4 regions of the Viridibacillus sp. NPDC096237 genome follow, and region 1 is predicted to be linked to each of the others. Evidence: riboswitches for the same ligand, from Rfam matches in the RefSeq annotation. Region 1 holds a riboswitch; each other region holds the start of a gene.
The links. A riboswitch is a leader RNA that binds a small molecule or an ion and turns the genes downstream of it on or off. The one in region 1 is predicted to bind S-adenosylmethionine.

Region 1 (4,820 bases):
CTTCAATCATTACACCGCCATCTACTCGGCCTTCATTGACCCATTGAACAATATCGATAGTGAAAGCATCTCCAGCTTTTAGTTTCACTTTGTTATCTGGATTTTTTTGATTGTATTCATCAATGACTGTATATTGAGCATTATTTGCAGCAATTGGTGCTAGAGAGAATCCTGCTGATGCAAAGTCTTTTAGAGATTTAATATTTTCATCCTCTTTACGTAATACCAAGCCCGCACTACTTAAGCCAAGGAACTCTTTAGGATAGATGAATTTTTCTGTACGCTCTTCAGTGAAAAAGGCATTTTTGACACCGACTTGGTATTTACCTTGTTCGACACCAATTAATAAGTCGTCACTAGTTGTGCCTACATATTCAAATTTATAATCTGGTAATAATTCATCCACTAGTTTCATTACTTCTACATCGTATCCAGTTGGATTACCCTGGTCATCAATATATGAGATGGGCTTACTAGCTTGATCAAAGGCAACTTTCACCGTACGTACTTTTGATGAATCTTCCTTGCCTTTGGAATCAGATGCCTCACTTGTTGAGCAACCAGCTAAAATTGCTATTGAAGTAATACCGACTGCTGCAAATTTTAATAATTTTTTACTGAACATATCTTAAATCTCCTTTTTAATTTTTTTTAATTATTAATAGACAATCTAATTCTGTTGTTTCTGTTCTTCAATAGCTGTTAATGCCAATTTTGTAATGGTCATATCATCCATTGGAGGATTGTGTAGCCCAGCACGTACATTGCGATAATATCGTTGCAATGGATTAGAGTTTTGTAAACTTTTTGCACCTACTACGCGCATTGCTTTGTCAACGATATCAATGGCTGCATTAGTCACTGTATGTTTGGCAACAGCAATTTCATGTGTCAATGAATCTCTTCGCTGTGGATCATCGTAAGCTTCAGCTGTACCATATAGGACAAATCTAGATTGCTGTAGCTTTAACTCAATTTCACCTAATAGATGCTGTACATTCGGTAATGAACATATAGGTGAATTTAAGCTATTTGGTTGATGGTGATTTGCGAAGTGAACTGCATAATCACGGGCTGCTTGTGCTATGCCTAAATATGTTGCAGGAATATGCAATAACCAGCCATTGATTTTACCACCGCTCGGATGGTTTGGTAATTCGACTAAATCCGAGTCACTTACTTTAACATTTTGTAAGATTAAGTCATGACTAGAAGTGCCACGCATCGACATTACATCCCATGTTTCTTCAATAGATAGTCCAGTGGTATCTTTGTGAATTAAGAAGAACCCAACTTGTTGTTTATCTTCAATCCAAGCAGAGGTTAAAAAATAATCTAAAACAGGGGAAGCCGTTGTGAAGGTTTTGCGTCCGTTTATAAGCCATCCATTGTCAGATCGAACTGCATTTGTTCCAGGACGTCCGCCACGAGTGGGGCTCCCGGTGCGCGCTTCACTTACAGAACGATTCACAATAGCACCATTTTGTACTTCATTTGCAAAGAAATTAAGCTGGTCAGCTGTCCATAATTTCTGCTCATACAATTCACCTATAACACCTAGAGTCCAGCCCATTGAAAGTGAAGTGTTTTCATCGTAGCTAGCAAGTGTTTCTTGCAAAAGAACCATATCGTAAACTGAAAACCCTTCGCCACCAAATTCTTTTGGTAAAGTAATTGCGGAATAGCCAATTTCACGAAGTTGGCTAAAACTCTCTTTTGGGAATATAGATAATTCATCTACAGTCGCAGCACTTTTTGCGATTTGAACTTTTAGTAACGCCAATTTATTTAACCATTGACGTTGTAGCTCTGTTCTTATAAATATCTCTTTCATAATAAATCAACCTCATATCCTCTAAGTTTATAATTCTTATAGAATTACTATGTATTGAAGCTATAAAAAATCTCCCATTTATAAAAGAGGGAGCTTTAACGTTGTATATGCACCCTTATCGGCCAAGATTTCTCTTGCTGGAAGTAGCACCATTCTGTTAGACAGTGGTTGCTGAAGCTTCATCGGACCAGTCCCTTAGCTTCTCGTGATAAGTAATATTTTATTGTTTCAATTATTTTACTTTTTATAAAAGTGAAAGTCAATATGAAAAACAAAGTATTTTTGTAGGGATTAAGAATCGTAGTATGTGCCTAATATTACAATTAAAAATCATATAGAACTTCTAGTTAGATTTTTAATGATTATACATTTTAGTGAATATTTTTTAACTTATTATACTTTTTAGGTTTATCACTTATCAAAAGAGGGTAAACTAATCTTAGGTTATAAATTTGAGGGGGAATACTTATGCTAAAGATAGAGAATTTATCGAAAGTGTATAGGGGGGGAAAGAAAGCCGTTGACGATATGAATATTGAAATTGAACGCGGTGAATTTGTCGCCTTTATCGGTACGAGTGGCAGTGGGAAAACGACTGCCATGCGTATGATTAATAGAATGATAGAACCGACCAAAGGTACCATCTATTTGGAAGGGGAAGATTTATCGAAGAAGAATCCAGTAGCATTACGTAGGAGTATAGGATATGTTATTCAACAAATTGGTCTCATGCCACATATGACCATTCGTGAAAATATCACACTTGTACCTAAATTGTTAAAATGGTCAAAGGAAAAGAAAGATCAAACAGCAGAACGCCTCATAGAACTCGTTAATTTACCCCAAAGCTATCTTAATCTATATCCCGCGCAATTATCTGGTGGTCAACAACAGCGTATCGGCGTGCTCCGAGCATTAGCCGCAGACCAAGACATCATCTTAATGGACGAACCATTCGGTGCATTAGATCCTATTACGCGTGACACGTTACAAGACTTGATGAAAGATTTACAGCAACGTCTTGGCAAAACTGTTATTTTCGTCACGCACGATATGGATGAAGCAATTAAGTTGGCAGACCGTATTTGTATTATGCATAGTGGCCAAGTTATCCAATTTGATACTCCTGACAATATCCTATCTAACCCAGCTAATGAATTTGTTCGTGAATTTATCGGCTCTCACCGTTTAATACAAGAAAAACCAAGTGCGAAAATTGTTGATGATGTAATGATTAAACCAATCTCTATTACATTAGAGAAAAGTATTAATGATGCTTTTCGTTTAATGGTGACAAAACGTGTCGACACATTGTTTGTCGTTGATGGACAAAATCATCTAAAAGGCTATATCGATGTTGAAGGTTTAACCACAGCACGACATACTACTTCTAGCATTTCTGAAGCAGTAGAAAAAGACGTTTTTTATGTACGGAATGGTACAAAATTACAAGATTCAGTACGTCGCATTTTAAAACGAAATTTAAAACATATTCCCGTTGTAGATGAAGAGCACCGTTTAATCGGCCTTGTTACACGTGCCAATATTGTGGACATGGTCTATGACACTATTTGGGGTGATGAAGAAATAGAAGGGGATACAAATGTTATTAATCTAGAATAACAAAGAGAAACTCATACTCAACAAAACTAACTAATTAGAAAGGACGTGAGTAAATGATTGATTTTATAACACAAAACGGCGGGGATATTTTGAAAAAAACATGGGAACATTTTTATATATCTGCTATAGCATTATTTTTAGGTATTGTCGTGGCAGTTCCCTTAGGCATTTTATTATCAAAACTGAAAAGAACCGCTAAAATCGTTTTAGGTATTACGAGTGTTTTACAAACGCTACCTTCATTAGCTATTTTAGCAATTATGATTCCATTTTTGGGAGTTGGGAAAGTACCTGCAATTATTGCTCTATTTATCTACACGCTATTACCTATTTTAAATAATACGTATATTGGTATGAAATCTGTTAATCAAGGACTTAAAGCAGCAGGAATGAGTATGGGAATGACAAAAATACAATCCATCGGGATGGTTGAACTTCCATTGGCAATACCTGTTATTATGTCAGGTATTCGATTATCTGCAGTCTATGCTATTTCATGGGCAACTTTAGCATCTTACATAGGAGCAGGTGGTTTAGGTGATTTTATTTTTAATGGACTGAACCTTTACCAACCCGAATTTATTATTGGCGGCGCCGCATTAGTAACTATTTTGGCTTTAATTACTGACTTTATATTATTTAAAGTAGAAAAGTGGGCTACACCAAGAGGTTTAAAAATTGAGCGTTAGGAGGGGAACATGCTTATGAAATATAAACAAATAATTACCATAGGCTTGATTATGACAGTGTTAATTTTATCTGCTTGTTCGCTAACTGGTTCAAGTGATGATAATGACGTGAAAATTGCTTCAATGACAACAACAGAAAGTAAGATCATGGCTAATATGCTGAAATTAATGATTGAACATGAAACGGATGAAAAAGTAGAACTGATTAATAATCTAGGATCAAGTGTCGTACTGCATCAAGCAATGATTAACGGCGATGCAAATATTTCTTCAACGCGTTATACAGGAACAGACCTTACCGGGGCTTTAAAAGAAGGTCCTGTTAAAGATCCTAAAAAAGCGATGGATACTGTACAAAAAATATTCCAAGAGCGCTATGATCAAACATTTTTCGACACATATGGTTTTGCAAATACTTATGCATTCATGGTCACACGTGAAATGGCTGAAAAGCATCATTTGAAAAAAGTGAGTGACCTTAAAAACATCGCAAAAGACTTACAAGCAGGTGTCGATAACTCATGGATCAATCGGGTAGGAGACGGCTATAAAGACTTTGTGAAAATGTATGGATTTGATTTTAAAGACGTTTATCCAATGCAGATTGGGCTTGTCTATGATGCGGTAGAAGCTGGTAAAATGGACGTAATTCTTGGTTATACAACAGATGGCCG
Region 2 (4,820 bases), on a different contig from region 1:
GATGCTTGGCTATTCACTTACAAATGGTCGCACAGGAGAGGCAACATATTACACTGGAAATCAAGAAGATTCGTACATGGATTCTCAAGGTGCATTACAAATAATCGAAAAGAAATTCATTGAGAAAAAATGGCAAGGTCAAATGCCAATCATCTATAACTTCTATGGTGAGGCAAGCTGGTTAACACCAGTTCTCGATTCAAATGGTTTCTTACAAAACTATTTCATCGTCTCAGCAGCTAATCCTGAGCTTTCAGTTTCAGGTACAACTCCAAATGAGGCATTAAGACAATATAAATCGATCTTAAGCCGTGGTGGCGGTTCTGTAAACGGTAGCTCGCAACAAGAACAAGCGACAATTAAAGGGAAAATTGTTCGAGTTTATAAAGAGAAAAATGGCGATTTCACAACTGTGTCGTTTATGTTAGATAACAAAGATAACTATAGTGTCAACTCAGAAGTTGTACCACTAGCAATCTATCTAGAAGAAGGCGACAAAGTCGAAGTGAAATATATCAACTCAGGCGAAGTCTTCTTACCTGTAAAAGAGCTCGTAATAGAAGGATTAGTAAAAGAATAAAATGAAATGTCTACCTGTCACTTCATAGTGGCAGGTTTTTTCATAGGTTTATGATTAAGTGAAAGAGATAATTAGTATTATAAAATGAAGCAAATTAGGTCAAACGCATACAAAAAACCTCTAAAACTAGGTATCCCTAATTTTAGAGGTTCCTTTATTACTTCCAAGTAAAGCCTTTTTGCGCCAAAAATTCATTGATATGTGGTCGACGTTGCTCTATTAAGAAGTCAGCCATTTGTTTTGTCCAGTTAGCCATTTTACGATTTGATCCACGACTAGCGTAGTAAGCTTCCAGTGTTGCATCATATTCATCTAGCAATGTGTCATATTGTTCTACATCATAATTATTTTCATGCAGTACAGCTTGTACTGGTAAACGAGGTTTTGTTTCATTTCGCTTAGTAGGTACACCGATTGTTATAGCGAACAAGGGGAAAACGTATTCTGGAAGCCCGAATAATTCGCTAATTTCATTTGGATTATTACGCGCTCCACCAATATAACAAATACCATAACCTTGGTCTTCAGCAGCAATAACGAAGTTTTGAGCGAAAAGTGCAACATCTGCAACACCTACAAGTACGTTTTCCGCAGAATCAGCAATAATTTCTACACCATTTTTTTGACCAGCAACTTGCAGTCGTTTAAAATCTACACAAAATAAAAACGAAGCACCAGCTGTTCCAAACTGGAACTCATTATTTGAAAGTTCTCCAAGTTTTTTCTTCTTATCTTCATCCGTAACCCAAATGACGCTGTATGCTTGTACGAAATGAGAGCTTGCCGCCATTTGTGCTGTTTCAATTAAATCGATAATGACTTCTTTAGGAATACTTTCTCCTGTATATTTGCGTACAGAAGAGTGACTACGTAGTAATTCTTTTACCATAATTAGAAACCCCTTTGTGAAATGAAAATATTTACTTTCTTTAGGCTACCATAATTTAAAGTTTACTTAAATTAATTTTATATGACTAAACAGAGTATCTATTAAATTAATTTTCAGAAAAGACAAATAAAGGTATTGACATCGGTTCGATATATCTTCTATACTTGTCAACAAGATGGAACTGAATCAAATACTCTTATCAAGAGCGGCGGAGGGATAGGCCCTACGATGCCCAGCAACCGGTGAGTGACGAACTCACAATGGTGCTAATTCCTACAGATTTTTAATCGGATCTGACAGATAAGGGGAGGAAAAATTGCGTATGCAACCCTCTTCTTAGTGAAGAGGGTTTTTGTTTTTCCACAAAATCCTCATCATACCTCCGATTTGCCATCTAAAAACATTCAGGAGGAATAAATGATGACTAACTTACGTCCAGAAACTTTATTATTACACGGTGGCCAAGTAGCAGATCCAACAACAGGTGCACGTGCGGTACCAATTTATCGTACAACCGCTTACGCTTTTAATAGTTCGGAGCATGCTCAAAAACTATTTGCACTTGAAGAACCTGGTAATATTTATTCTCGTATTATGAACCCAACTGTCGATGTATTCGAAAAACGCGTTGCACTTTTAGAAGGTGGAACAGCAGCAGTAGCATTATCTTCAGGAATGGCTGCTATTTCATTCTCAATTTTAAATATTGCTCGTGCTGGAGATCATATCGTTGCTTCAGGTAGTTTATATGGCGGTACATATAATTTATTAGCCAATACTTTACCACGCTATGGCATAACAGCTTCATTTGTAGATGAAAGAGATCCAGAAAATTTCCGTTCAGCAATTCAAGAAAATACAAAAGCGATTTATGTGGAAACAATCGGTAATCCAAGTTTAACTGTAGTAGATATTGAAGCCTTGGCAAATATCGCACATGAAAATGAGATTCCATTAATTGTTGATAATACATTCCCATCACCATATGGTTCAAATCCAATCAAGTTCGGAGCAGATATTGTAGTGCACTCTGCAACAAAATGGATTGGTGGACACGGTACAGTAATCGGTGGAGTCGCTGTTGATGCTGGAAAATTTGATTGGACACAAGGGAAATTCCCTGACTATACTGAGCCAGATGCATCTTATCATGGTATTCGCTATGGTGTTGATGCTGCAAGTGCTGCATTCGCAACTCGTCTGCGCGTTCAATTACTACGTGATTTCGGCCCAACATTAAGTCCTGACAATGCATTCCAATTAATTCAAGGTCTCGAAACACTACATTTACGTGTACCACGCCACAATGAAAATGCACAAAAAGTTGCAGAATATCTACGTAGTCACGAAAATGTAGAGTGGGTTAGCTTCAATGGCTTTGAAGACAGTGCAACTCATGAAAATGCAAAGAAATATTTAAAAAATGGCTTTGGTTCAGTTCTAACATTCGGTATTAAAGGTGGGCGTGAAGCCGGTCGTCAATTAATTGATAATATCGAGTTATTCTCCCATGTAGCTAATGTTGGTGATGCACGTTCGTTAATCATTCATCCAGCATCTACAACACACCAACAGTTAAGTGCGGAAGAATTAGTAGCTGCAGGAGTATCTGAAGAGCTTGTACGATTATCAATTGGTTTAGAAGCAATTGAAGATATTATTGCAGCTCTAGATAATGCTTTCGCAAAAGTAGATGAAGCGGTAGTAGCAAAATAAGTATTTATATAAGAAGAAAAGATCAAGACAAGGGATGACGAGAGGCATTATGTCATCCTTTTTCCTTTTCAAAGTATAATATTTTATACTATGAACAATTTGTCTGGAAATTTAAAATACAGTTAATATGTTATTATTAATGGATTAATTTGACCTTTCTAGAAAAACAATTGTCCTCTCCCGAAAGATTTTTCTTGTAATCTGTTCATTAATAGTCTAAAATCATCAATAAGTAAAAAAATTGAAACACAGTGTATTAGTGATTGATAGAATCGCTAAACACTATTTGAAGAACTATTCGTAAGGGGATTGTGAGGCATACACGCTGTGAAGGGGTTCAATACAGCAGTACAGCAACATAATTAGCAAATAGCGATATATCTTTTTCTCTGAATTAATTGGAAGTCAATATCATATGGTGTTGGGCTGAAGAACAAACAAAATCTGAACTACACAATGAGTTTTAACATCTGATTTTGATACCAATACCATCAATACTAGATGGGGTTTGAACACAATTTGGAGATTGAGTGTAAGATTGCAATATTATTTTGGAGGCGATCGTATGGCAGCGGTAAAGGTAGCAATTCTAGGATTTGGTACTGTAGGGCAAGGAATTTATCATATCATAAATGAAAAGCGTGAACAGTTTAAGGAGACATTAGGAGTAGATATTGAAATTGCAAAAATTTTAGTGCGTGACGTGACTAAACCTCGTTCAAATGCACCTCAAGAGTTAATGACAGATAACTTTGAAGATATTTTAGCGATTCCAGATTTACAAGTTGTATTCGAAGCGATTGTTGGTGAAGAGCCAGCATTCAAATATTCAGCACTTGCAATCGAAAGTGGCTGTAACGTAATTACAGCTAACAAAGTAATGTTCTCTAAACACGGCCTATCTTTACAAGAAAAAGCGAGACAATATGGCGTACAAGTGGGCTATGAAGCAACAACTGCTGGTGGCGTTCCTGTCATCAAAACAATGCAAAATATCTTACGAGTAAATGACGTACACCATATTCAAGGGATCTTGAATGGTACATCAAACTATATACTAACTCAAATGCGTAGTGAAGGCCTAGCATTCGATGATGTATTAAAAGATGCACAAAGCCTAGGATATGCAGAAGCGGATCCTTACAATGATATTTCTGGTCAAGATGCTTTCCGAAAACTTATGATTCTAAGTGCGTTAGCATTTGGTAAACAACCAAGATGGGAAGATGTTGATGTAATTGGTATTACTGAAATCACTTCCGAGCAAGTAGAAGAAGCTTCTGCAAAAGGCTTACGTTACCGCCATGTAGCAGATGTACAATTAGGCGAAGATGGAGAGTTAATCGCCAAAGTTGGACCTGAATTAGTTGGACCAGAACATCCACTTTACTCAATTGAAGGTGTTAATAACGCAGTAGCTCTTGATACAAACTACATTGGTACCTTAACTCTTGTAGGACCGGGAGCAGGTATGTTCCCAACTGCAAGTGTAATGGTTGAAGATTACGCAGACATGCTAGCTAAACAAACAGCGCCAGTTACAATCTAATTTTATATTGGAGCAGCATTCAGTTGCTAGCTTCTACATATGATAAACACCAGTGGCTATTCAAAGACGCCACTGGTGTTTTTGTT
Region 3 (4,820 bases), on a different contig from region 1:
TTCCCATCGCACCGTCTAAAATAAGAATATGTTGTTGGAGTCGTTCTTTAATTGGTTGTTTTAGCATAGTTGTGATCTCCTACTTTCCGTTTGTCTAGCTCTTGAATATAGTGAATCAATTCCACCGACATGTCGTAACGAGTGAATGGTGTAATAATATAAATGCCGTTGAATAACTCTGCAGCTGTATCGATTAATTCCTTAGCAATCGCAATACCTTCTGCAGTTGCAAGGTTTTTATCGTCACCTGTTGCACGCATTCTCTCAAGTACTTCCTCAGAGAGCTTAATACCTGGTACTTCATGATGTAAAAACTCCGAATTTCGGATACCGGTTAATGGCATAATCCCTAAGAAGATAGGGGTTTCTAAATGTTTCGTAGCTTCATAGATTTCTATTATTTTTTCTTTTGTATATACAGGTTGTGTGATGAAATAATCTGCTCCGCACTCAATTTTCTTTTCTAATCGTTTTACAGCTCTGTCAAGTACTCGAACGTTAGGATTAAATGCAGCTGCAATAGAAAAATTAGCCTTTTTGCGAAGAGGTTTACCAGAAAATGATATCCCTTCATTCAATTGTTTAATTAACTGAAGTAACTCTAAGCTTGAAACATCATAAACACTAGTTGCACCTGGGAAATCACCTACTTTTGTAGGGTCTCCAGTAACTGCAAGAATCTCATTAATGCCCAATGCATCTAGGCCCATTAAATGTGATTGTAAGCCAATTAGATTGCGATCACGACAAGTAATATGGGCGAGGGAACGAATATTATTTTGCATTTTCAAAATAGAGCCCATTGCCATGTTGCTAATACGAGGAGATGCTAACGAATTATCAGCCATAGTGACAGCATCAACTCCTGTTGCATTAAGTATTTGCGCACCTTCTATAAAGGCGGCAGTATCAAGATGGCGAGGTGTATCAAGCTCTACGATAATTGTACGTTCCTTTTTCGCCTTTTCATGGAGTGGCTCATGATGATCTGGTATCGCCTCTTTAATCTCAACCACTTTTTTCTTTTTTACAATTTTATTTTCAATTGGTGGTAGGTCCGCAATACGTTTTTTAACCGCTTCAATATGCTTCGGTGTTGTACCACAGCACCCACCGATTAAGCGAACACCTTGGTCACGTAGTAAAACACCTGCACGACCAAAATAATCAGCCTCTGATTCATAAACAATTTTGCCATCTTCTACATCTAGTAGACTTGCATTTGGATACGCAGATAAGAATGCCTTTGATGGTAATTCAACATCTTCAAACGCTTGGATTGTATGGTGGGGGCCTAAACGGCAGTTTACTCCAATAATATCTGCACCCAAAGCTTCTAATTGGTGTAGTGCATCATTTAGTAGTAAGCCGTTTTGTAAAATTCCTGGCTCGTGCATGGATACTTGCGAGATGATTGGTATATCTGTTACTTTGCGCAAATGCTTCACTACGGATGAAAGCTCTTCAAAATCATAGTACGTCTCAAGTAATAAACCGTCTGGATTACCCGACAGTAGATGCCCAGCCTGCTCATCAAGTGCAACTATAATCTCATCTAGTGTCGCTTCACTTTTACGAATACCGCGAATACCGCCAATTGTCCCTAAGACGAATTGTCCTCCTGGTGCCGCAGCACGTTTTGCAATTGCGATTGCCGATTCATTAAACTCTCTTACTGAACTCTCTAAACCATAACGTTCTAATTTAATGGCATTCGCTGTATATGTATTAGTCTGAATAATGTCAGCACCAGCTTTAATATATTGTTGGTGAATATTTTCAATCACTTCAGGTTTAGTGATATTCAATTCCTCATAACAATAATCGATTCCGTAAGAATATAATAGAGTGCCCATCGCACCGTCAGCCGTTAACACTTGTGTTTGTAGTTTTTCAAGTAATCCCATTAAAATCCCTTCCTTTCTATATAAAAAAGCCTTCTTATGAATAAGAAGGCTTGACGATTACGAAGTTCGCTCCTTCTTATCTTTTCGGACAATCAGTAAATCCGCTGGAGTTAGCACCTGACCAAATGGCTGGTTGCTGAAGCTTCAAAGGGCCAGTCCCTCAGCTTCTCTTGATAAGAAATATTTATTTAATTGTTAGAATAATTAAAAGAATCATAACCCCTGAGATGAATATCGTCAAGTGGATTTTCGCAATTGCAGCAAAACTCAGTATTATATGTATATTTTTACTACAAAACAAAAAAAGAGGACTTTTGAAGACTTCGTATTAAAAGATTGACCTTTCTATCGTTGCTGTTTATTTGAAAAAACTTCATTACCTTCTGCTTTATCATAACCCTTTGTTTCAACCAGTTTACCTTGAATGATCATGCGTTTAGAGCCATCATAATTACATGTAACAAGAGTTATCATTTTTTCATTTTCATCAATCACATCAATTTGCTCCGGTTGTACAATATGTATTTTTTCAATTTTATATTCATAGATTTTTTAAAAGTCAGTCAAATAAACTTCCATACCTTCTTCTGCATTTGTAAGAGGACTAAAGAGTGCCTTCCCATTATTCATATTATGTCCAGCTAGCGCATAGTTAGCTTTCCCCATCTTTTGATTTGGCTCATCGTGCCTGCACCAACTGCTACGTTTGTATTCGACACATATAAAATGGGGCAATCGCATATTCACATGATGTATACTACTAGCTCCAATTGCATTAAGTTTCCTTTGATTGAATTGTACCTTGACAACATCTTTGACATTTAAATCAGCTACTTACTCAAAATAAATACGTATCTAGGTTTATTATAGCCATCTCTATGTCTTGTTGTTCGATCGTTGCTTTTGCGAGATGAAATAACCCATGATTGGTCTATAGAAAATAAATACTAACCAACCCGATTACCAAAAATAGAATACCTATAATCAAACTTCCCTTTTTTTACTCATTCATTTTATAGTAACAATTCATTTAGCACTTTCAAGTAGTTTTCCAATTTGTTTAAACTAAAAATTTGTGCAAAAAGAAAGAGCTAAAGAAATTGTTATTTCTAATAGCTCTTTCCAATCTAATGATCATTCTTTACTGTATTTTATTTAGTATCGATTCTGCGGTTTCTTTTCCATTTTTAATACAAGAGCCAATACCTACACCGTAATAAGAGCAACCTGCAAGTACTATATTTTCATATGAAGAAGCCATTTTAGTTGATAAAGCTTCTACTGTTTTTGCATGTCCAAGATGGTAAACTGGCATTAAATCATTCCACTTTGTCACATCTACAACAGTGGGCTCTGCTTCTATTTTTAAGCTTTTTGCAATATCCTCTAATGCGATTTTAGTTAATTCTGCTTTACTTAAATGCTTCATCTCTTCAAAAGCTGGGTTTGAATTTTTATAAAATAATCGTACAAGTAATTTACCGTCTTTTGAAGTATGGCTCCATTTACGACTTGTCCATGTACAAGCATTACATTTTACATCACTATTTTCAGACACGATAAATCCTGTACCGTCTGCAGGTAATTGGCTATCAGGAATATTAAAACCTAAATAAATCGTAATTAGTGATGCATTGCTAAATTCGTTGAAGTCCTCGTCCAAATTTGGATCCTTTAATAGCTTTTGAGTTACATCATGGGGTGTTGTTAACACGATAAAATCAGCTTCAATTGCTGCATGATTATTAAATGTTATTCTATATTTATCGCCATTTTTTTCGATATCATTTGTTGAAATGCCTTTTAGTATTGTAACGTCTGTTAACTTTTCCTCAAAACGATTAAATAATGAAGATAAACCATTTTTAAAAGAGATGAATTTTTTATTTGCCGCTTTTTGAAATTTCTCTTTATGTGCGCCAAACCCCTTAATAATACTTCCATACTGATCTTTATAATCGAGTAGATAAGGTAAAGTCGATGCCATTGTCAATGTATCTAATTTCCCTGAATAGACCCCTGATAACACTGGAGCAATTTGCTTTTCAACAAGCTCTTTTCCTAAAAAATACTCAAGGAAAGAACCAATTGAACTGTCCTTTGTAAAATGCTCGTTCGGCAACTCTAAATCTTTTAACGCCTCTTGTTTTCCTTCCGCTGAAACTAACGTACTACTTTCAAGAGACTCTACACTTGTAGGAATGCCAAAAACGCTGTCCGCTGGAATCGCGTGCAATGTATTATTTGTGTAAATATAAGAAATACCTGTACCATTATATACGAGGTCATCTTGTAACCCTAAGTCTTCTACTAAAGGCATAACACTTGCATGGCGAGCAACAATCGAATCTGCCCCCGTCTCCAAAATAAAGCCCTCACGTTCTACAGAAAGCATTTTACCGCCTAAGAAGTCATTCTTTTCAACTAACATTAAATTTATATCTAAGCCTTTATTTACTTTTTCCTTTTGTAAATAAAGCATAGTAGACAGGCCTGTTATACCGCCACCGACTACAACAACTGTTTTCAATATGTTCACTCCTCACAAAGGATTCTGTCTTATTTAAATTGTTTGTAGCTCTAGTATAAACTTTCATTTTCAAAACTGTCATGATATCCATCACATATTCACGTACATATTTTCGAACGTTTACAGCTTTGTCAAATTTAACATGAACTTTTCATTCATACTCATGATTTTTTTACACAACACATTTATTTCTGTAAAAGGGTAATGAATAAATACTTACTTTTATATCGATACTTTTTTTGAAGGGAGCTTATTATGGATTTATTAATTACAATACTTTTACTATTAGTTTGCTTGTTGTTGTCGAATGTAATTGGACATTATATATCATTTATACCTACAGCACTTATTCACACTAGCTATATTTGCTAATGAGATGACAC
Region 4 (4,820 bases), on a different contig from region 1:
TTTTTTCACTTCGTACACGTACCGCTCATGAAGCAGCAGAATTATCGGGTACCGCTCAATCATTTGGTTATTTATTAGCTGCAATAGGTCCTGTGTTATTTGGTTATGTCCACGATATTACAAATAGCTGGACAACAGCTATCATCCTATTCATTATTACAGTTATGTTATTAATGACCGCTGGTATGCATGCTGCAAAAGAAGGTTATGTTGCTCCTGAAAGGTAGCGCATACTCGAAGCTTACAATAGCTTTAAGTTTTTTTGTATTACTAGTAGAAGTTAGGCATGTGTAATCCTTGCACTCCCAGTAAAATGAATCATAGAAAAAACTATTATATAGTTTCAAACACTCCATAATAGCTTTCAATTACTCTGTCTTTATATTTACTATTTACTTAAAGCCATGCTATGAAGTGCACTGATCAGATAAATTATTTCTCAAAATGATAGCGACCGTTAAATAATTCAAATGTGACAGGTTCTTTAGCTCCCAAGAAATTAACTTGGAATGGACATTCGCCTCGTTCTGTTATTAATTTCGCTACAACACCATCTCCAATTGGACTAGCAAAGTATAAGTCACCGCCAACTAACTTAAGAACCTGGACAATAGCATTCAACTCCTGATCGATATACGCTTCTGCAACCTCTAACCCTAAATATCGAGACCATTTTCTAGCTGTTTTTTCAGCATCTATTACTGCAAAAGTAACGCCTGCAAAGTCCAACTTTTCTAATTGATTTCCAATGACGCCCTTTTCAACTTGCTCCTTTCTACGCTTATCGTCATTATCATCCCATTGAATAATGAATGGTAGTTGAAGTGTGTTATTTTCTTCTCCAGCATAAAGTAATTGCCAAGTAATAATACTGCCATCTGGTCGTTTTCTGTACATCGGTACTGGTCCATTTACAGATAGACCTTGCTCTTTCAAACGCTCTGCTACCCCCTCAATATCCGATGTACGAACTGCAAATCTTACGAAGCCTTCTTTGAAATCATTATTTACTACTGTTTCAATAAGACTGTGATGTAAATGCTCTGTCTCAGCTATTAGAGCTCTGTCATATGTACCGAGATACTCGATATAGCTTAGATCAAAGTAGCTAAGTGCATTATACGTTCCGCGCCCTTCATGAACGCCACCTTCAACAGCATGGATTCCTTGGCTTTGTAATAGCTTAATTACTTCTTTTGGTTCATCTACAAAATGTACTAAGTGATCAAACGATAATGTCATGTTCAAGTCCCCTTATTTAAATAAATAATGTGAAACGATTTTCACAAACGATTTCTCGATTATTAATAACGCCCTTTCATCAAAATCAAATTTCGGATGATGATGCGGGAATTGTGTGCGTTCATCGTCATTACGAGAGCCTACTTTGAAATAAGTGCCTGGCCTTTCATTTAAAAAGTAGGCAAAGTCTTCTGCACCCATTGACGGCTCGATATCTATTACAGATTCTACACCGAACTCATTTTCAAATAACTCTTTTACAAGTGCAGTTTCGAATGGGTGATTATAAAGCGCTGGGTAGCCACGTAAATAATCAATTCCATACGTTGCATGCGCTGATTCAGTAGTCCCTTTTACAATTGCATAAATTTCCTCTTTCACCTTACTACGAACATCTTCTGTCATTGTACGTACTGTTCCTTCAATAATCGCCGAATCTGCGATAATGTTAAAAGCACTACCTGCACGGAAAACTCCCACTGTCACTACCGCTGCATCAAAAGGGTTTAAGCGACGACTGACTATGTTCTGTAATGAACTTACTATTTCACTACCGATTACGATTGAATCGATGGATTGCTGTGGTTTCGCACCGTGTCCACCAAGCCCTTGAATTTTAATCGCGAATTTATCTACTGCTGCCATTCTATAGCCATCACCAACAGATACTTTTCCAACTGGAACACCTGAATCTAAATGTGCACCGAAAACATAATCCACATCCTTTAATACATCTTCAGCAATCATGAATTTTGCACCACCAGGTGGTTTTTCCTCCGCATGCTGGAAGATGAAAATAATGTTACCATGTAAATGCTTGCAGTAATGACTGAGCGTTTTTGCTGTCGCTAGTAATGCGGTTGTATGCCCATCATGTCCACATGCATGCATGACGCCTTCTTTTTGAGATTTATAAGTAACTTCTTTTAAATCTGTAATTGGTAATGCATCAAAATCGGCTCTTAAAGCAATTGTCTTACCAGACTGCTCCCCTTTTAAAATTCCGATTAAACCATTTCCACCAATCCCTTTTTTCACTTCTAAACCAAAACCCTCAAGCTTATCTGCAATAAACTTTGCTGTTTCATATTCTTCAAAAGATAGCTCAGGATGCTCATGCAAATATCTTCTCCATCCAACAATTTCAGCAAAGCCTTGATCTATTTCTTCATAAATTGTAGTTAAAAATTCTTTTTGCGTGATCGCACTCATTCAATATTCCTCCATTCTATTTATCCCTTTAATTCATATTAGTTTACTATGAATTAAAGCTAAATTTTTTTCTTAGAACTTTTCATTATAGTATTACATATTTATTTCATGATAATAAAAAAGCCGACTTCTATATTTCACTCCAAGAAATCGACTTTGTATACAAGTCCCTCCTCATCTATCAAGTTTTTTAATCAACTTGCAGGAATTAGCACCTTGCTATAATAGCGGTTGCTGAGATGTCACAGGGCCAGTCCCTCCATCTCTCTCGATAAGAAAACCTATTGAATTAGTAGTATTTAAAAATCATGATACGTCACTCCATTAAAAATTGCAATATATTCCCTGTAATTCTCTAAATTAATATGGCGCTTTTTGATAAAAATAGTTCGGTGTTTTACGTTCATTGTCATATGGTTTATGGAAAACATGCGTTGTAGCTGGTGATAATGGTGGAATAAGCCATGTCCAATTTCCCGTTACGTCACGCCCTGCAATTTGCTCATTAGTTTCGAAGCGCTTGAATTGTTGCGCTGCTGTATGGTGATCTACAATGCTCACATCATCTTCTTTATACGAATATAAAACTGCTGCATTCAATTCAACTAATGCGCGGTCTTTCCATAAAGTCGAATTAGATGCTGTATTTAGACCCATTTTCTCTGCAATTATTGGAAGCATATTATAACGATAATCATCCGCTAAATTACGCGCACCAATTTCTGTTCCCATATACCAGCCGTTAAAGGGAGCCGCCGCATACGTGATGCCACCTACTTCGAGTTTCATATTCGAAATCATCGGAACCGCATACCATTTCAACTCAAGCTCTTCAAACCATTCAAACTCAGGATGGCGAATCGGTACTTCTAATATATATTCAGCTGGAATATCGAATATTTGTGGGGCTCTATCCTCTACTTGAATAACAAGTGGTAGCACATCAAAACGGCCACCCTGTCCTTGCCAGCCAAGTTGCTCACATTTTTGTGTAAACGCTACTGAATCTGGATCGCCTACAATACCATCAGTTGTTTCATAACCTGCATAGCGAATTAATTGATGGTTCCAAACTCTTACATCACGTTGAGAGAAAACCGTAATCGTTGGACGAATACGACCATCATTTGTTGCAAAATCAATATGCTCTAAAAGTGCGTGGAAAATATCCTGCTCATCTCTTAATTCGCGCTGATCAAGTAATTGCATCGTTTGCCAAAATAAGCGACCAATACACTTATTGCTATTGCGCCAACCTACTTGTGCACCAAACTTCAGTTCATCTATCGTATGTTCATAAAAACCATTGTCATGAATCTCATGCTCTACTTCAGCTATGCGACTCACTAACTCCTCATCAGATTGTCCCGTTTCCGAATAATACATCTTTATAAATTCAATTGCCTCATTCAACATCGCTATAGTTCCTCCTGTCACTACTCGACTTCCTATCTACCATCATAGAAGAAGTGATTTCCAACAGACAAGGCATAAGACTTAAATAATGTGGTGATTTTGTGGCAACTACATTTTTATTATAAAATGAACAATAAAATACTGTAGTAATCAAATATTTTATCCTTATCCAATATAAAAAAGGACTATTAATGGTATGAAACCAATTAATAGTCCTCGCTTTTACTATGCTTTTTTAGTTCTTCTGTTAAATAAAATTCCTAATCCAAATAAGATTGCTGCGCCCCCTATAAGCAGTGTCCATAACTGGACTCTGAACCTGTTTGAGATAGTGAGCTACTTTCATTAGCACCAAAACTCCAGACATGCCTTTCTTAAAGCCAATCTACAGATTATTAAACTAAGATTCAAATATCATTAAAACATTATCAATTACCCTCATTTTAACTATCAAAATGATAATAATAATTATTATTATATACAATTTATTCTTGACTTTAATTAATGAGTAAGATGTTTAAAAGATCTTTATTTTGTCTAATTCATGCTCACTTTGATATTTTAATATATTCAGCACCATTAATGCTATTTCACATCCCTTTTTTGTTCCTTTAATAATTTATTTTGAAAATGAATTAACCGTCATTATTTATATAATATACTTAAAGATATAAATTCCTTAAAGATAATTATTATAATTTACTTTCATCTATCAATCTGTTATATTAGTTTTTGAAGAGCACGATTCAGTTTAAAAATAGGAGGCACAACATTATGACAAATGATAATAATAAAAAGTTAACAACTGCTGCAGGCGCACCAGTCGTAAGTAATACAAACTCTATGTCTGCAGGTAAACGTGGACCCCTTTTACTGCAAGACATATGGTTGCTTGAAAAATTAGCTAACTTTAACCGTGAAGTTATTCCGGAACGTCGTATGCACGCTAA

Region 2: linked by a shared signal. The riboswitch ahead of ACQKMD_RS11870 (O-acetylhomoserine aminocarboxypropyltransferase/cysteine synthase family protein) and the one ahead of ACQKMD_RS15990 (acyl-CoA dehydrogenase family protein) in region 1 are both predicted to bind S-adenosylmethionine.
Region 3: linked by a shared signal. The riboswitch ahead of ACQKMD_RS15260 (bifunctional homocysteine S-methyltransferase/methylenetetrahydrofolate reductase) and the one ahead of ACQKMD_RS15990 (acyl-CoA dehydrogenase family protein) in region 1 are both predicted to bind S-adenosylmethionine.
Region 4: linked by a shared signal. The riboswitch ahead of ACQKMD_RS12180 (M20 metallopeptidase family protein) and the one ahead of ACQKMD_RS15990 (acyl-CoA dehydrogenase family protein) in region 1 are both predicted to bind S-adenosylmethionine.

The regions. Positions count from the first base shown of each region.
Region 1 covers NZ_JBNNTI010000032.1:16,129-20,948, forward strand. The annotation lists gene ACQKMD_RS15985 (transporter substrate-binding domain-containing protein) at 1-625, opposite strand, end outside; gene ACQKMD_RS15990 (acyl-CoA dehydrogenase family protein) at 671-1,834, opposite strand; SAM riboswitch class I at 1,947-2,049, opposite strand; gene ACQKMD_RS15995 (betaine/proline/choline family ABC transporter ATP-binding protein) at 2,303-3,457, shown strand; gene ACQKMD_RS16000 (ABC transporter permease) at 3,511-4,146, shown strand; gene ACQKMD_RS16005 (osmoprotectant ABC transporter substrate-binding protein) at 4,162-4,820, shown strand, end outside.
Region 2 covers NZ_JBNNTI010000019.1:689-5,508, reverse strand. The annotation lists gene ACQKMD_RS11880 (hypothetical protein) at 1-580, shown strand, start outside; gene ACQKMD_RS11875 (NADPH-dependent oxidoreductase) at 738-1,469, opposite strand; SAM riboswitch class I at 1,663-1,776, shown strand; gene ACQKMD_RS11870 (O-acetylhomoserine aminocarboxypropyltransferase/cysteine synthase family protein) at 1,890-3,185, shown strand; gene ACQKMD_RS11865 (homoserine dehydrogenase) at 3,751-4,734, shown strand.
Region 3 covers NZ_JBNNTI010000029.1:32,544-37,363, forward strand. The annotation lists gene metH (methionine synthase) at 1-67, opposite strand, end outside; gene ACQKMD_RS15260 (bifunctional homocysteine S-methyltransferase/methylenetetrahydrofolate reductase) at 48-1,907, opposite strand; SAM riboswitch class I at 1,981-2,087, opposite strand; gene ACQKMD_RS15265 (sortase domain-containing protein) at 2,253-2,456, opposite strand; gene ACQKMD_RS15270 (protoporphyrinogen oxidase) at 3,049-4,437, opposite strand; gene ACQKMD_RS15275 (cation:proton antiporter) at 4,751-4,820, shown strand, end outside.
Region 4 covers NZ_JBNNTI010000019.1:65,424-70,243, forward strand. The annotation lists gene ACQKMD_RS12170 (CynX/NimT family MFS transporter) at 1-227, shown strand, start outside; gene ACQKMD_RS12175 (VOC family protein) at 433-1,242, opposite strand; gene ACQKMD_RS12180 (M20 metallopeptidase family protein) at 1,255-2,454, opposite strand; SAM riboswitch class I at 2,626-2,732, opposite strand; gene ACQKMD_RS12185 (nitric oxide synthase oxygenase) at 2,815-3,870, opposite strand; gene ACQKMD_RS12190 (catalase) at 4,645-4,820, shown strand, end outside.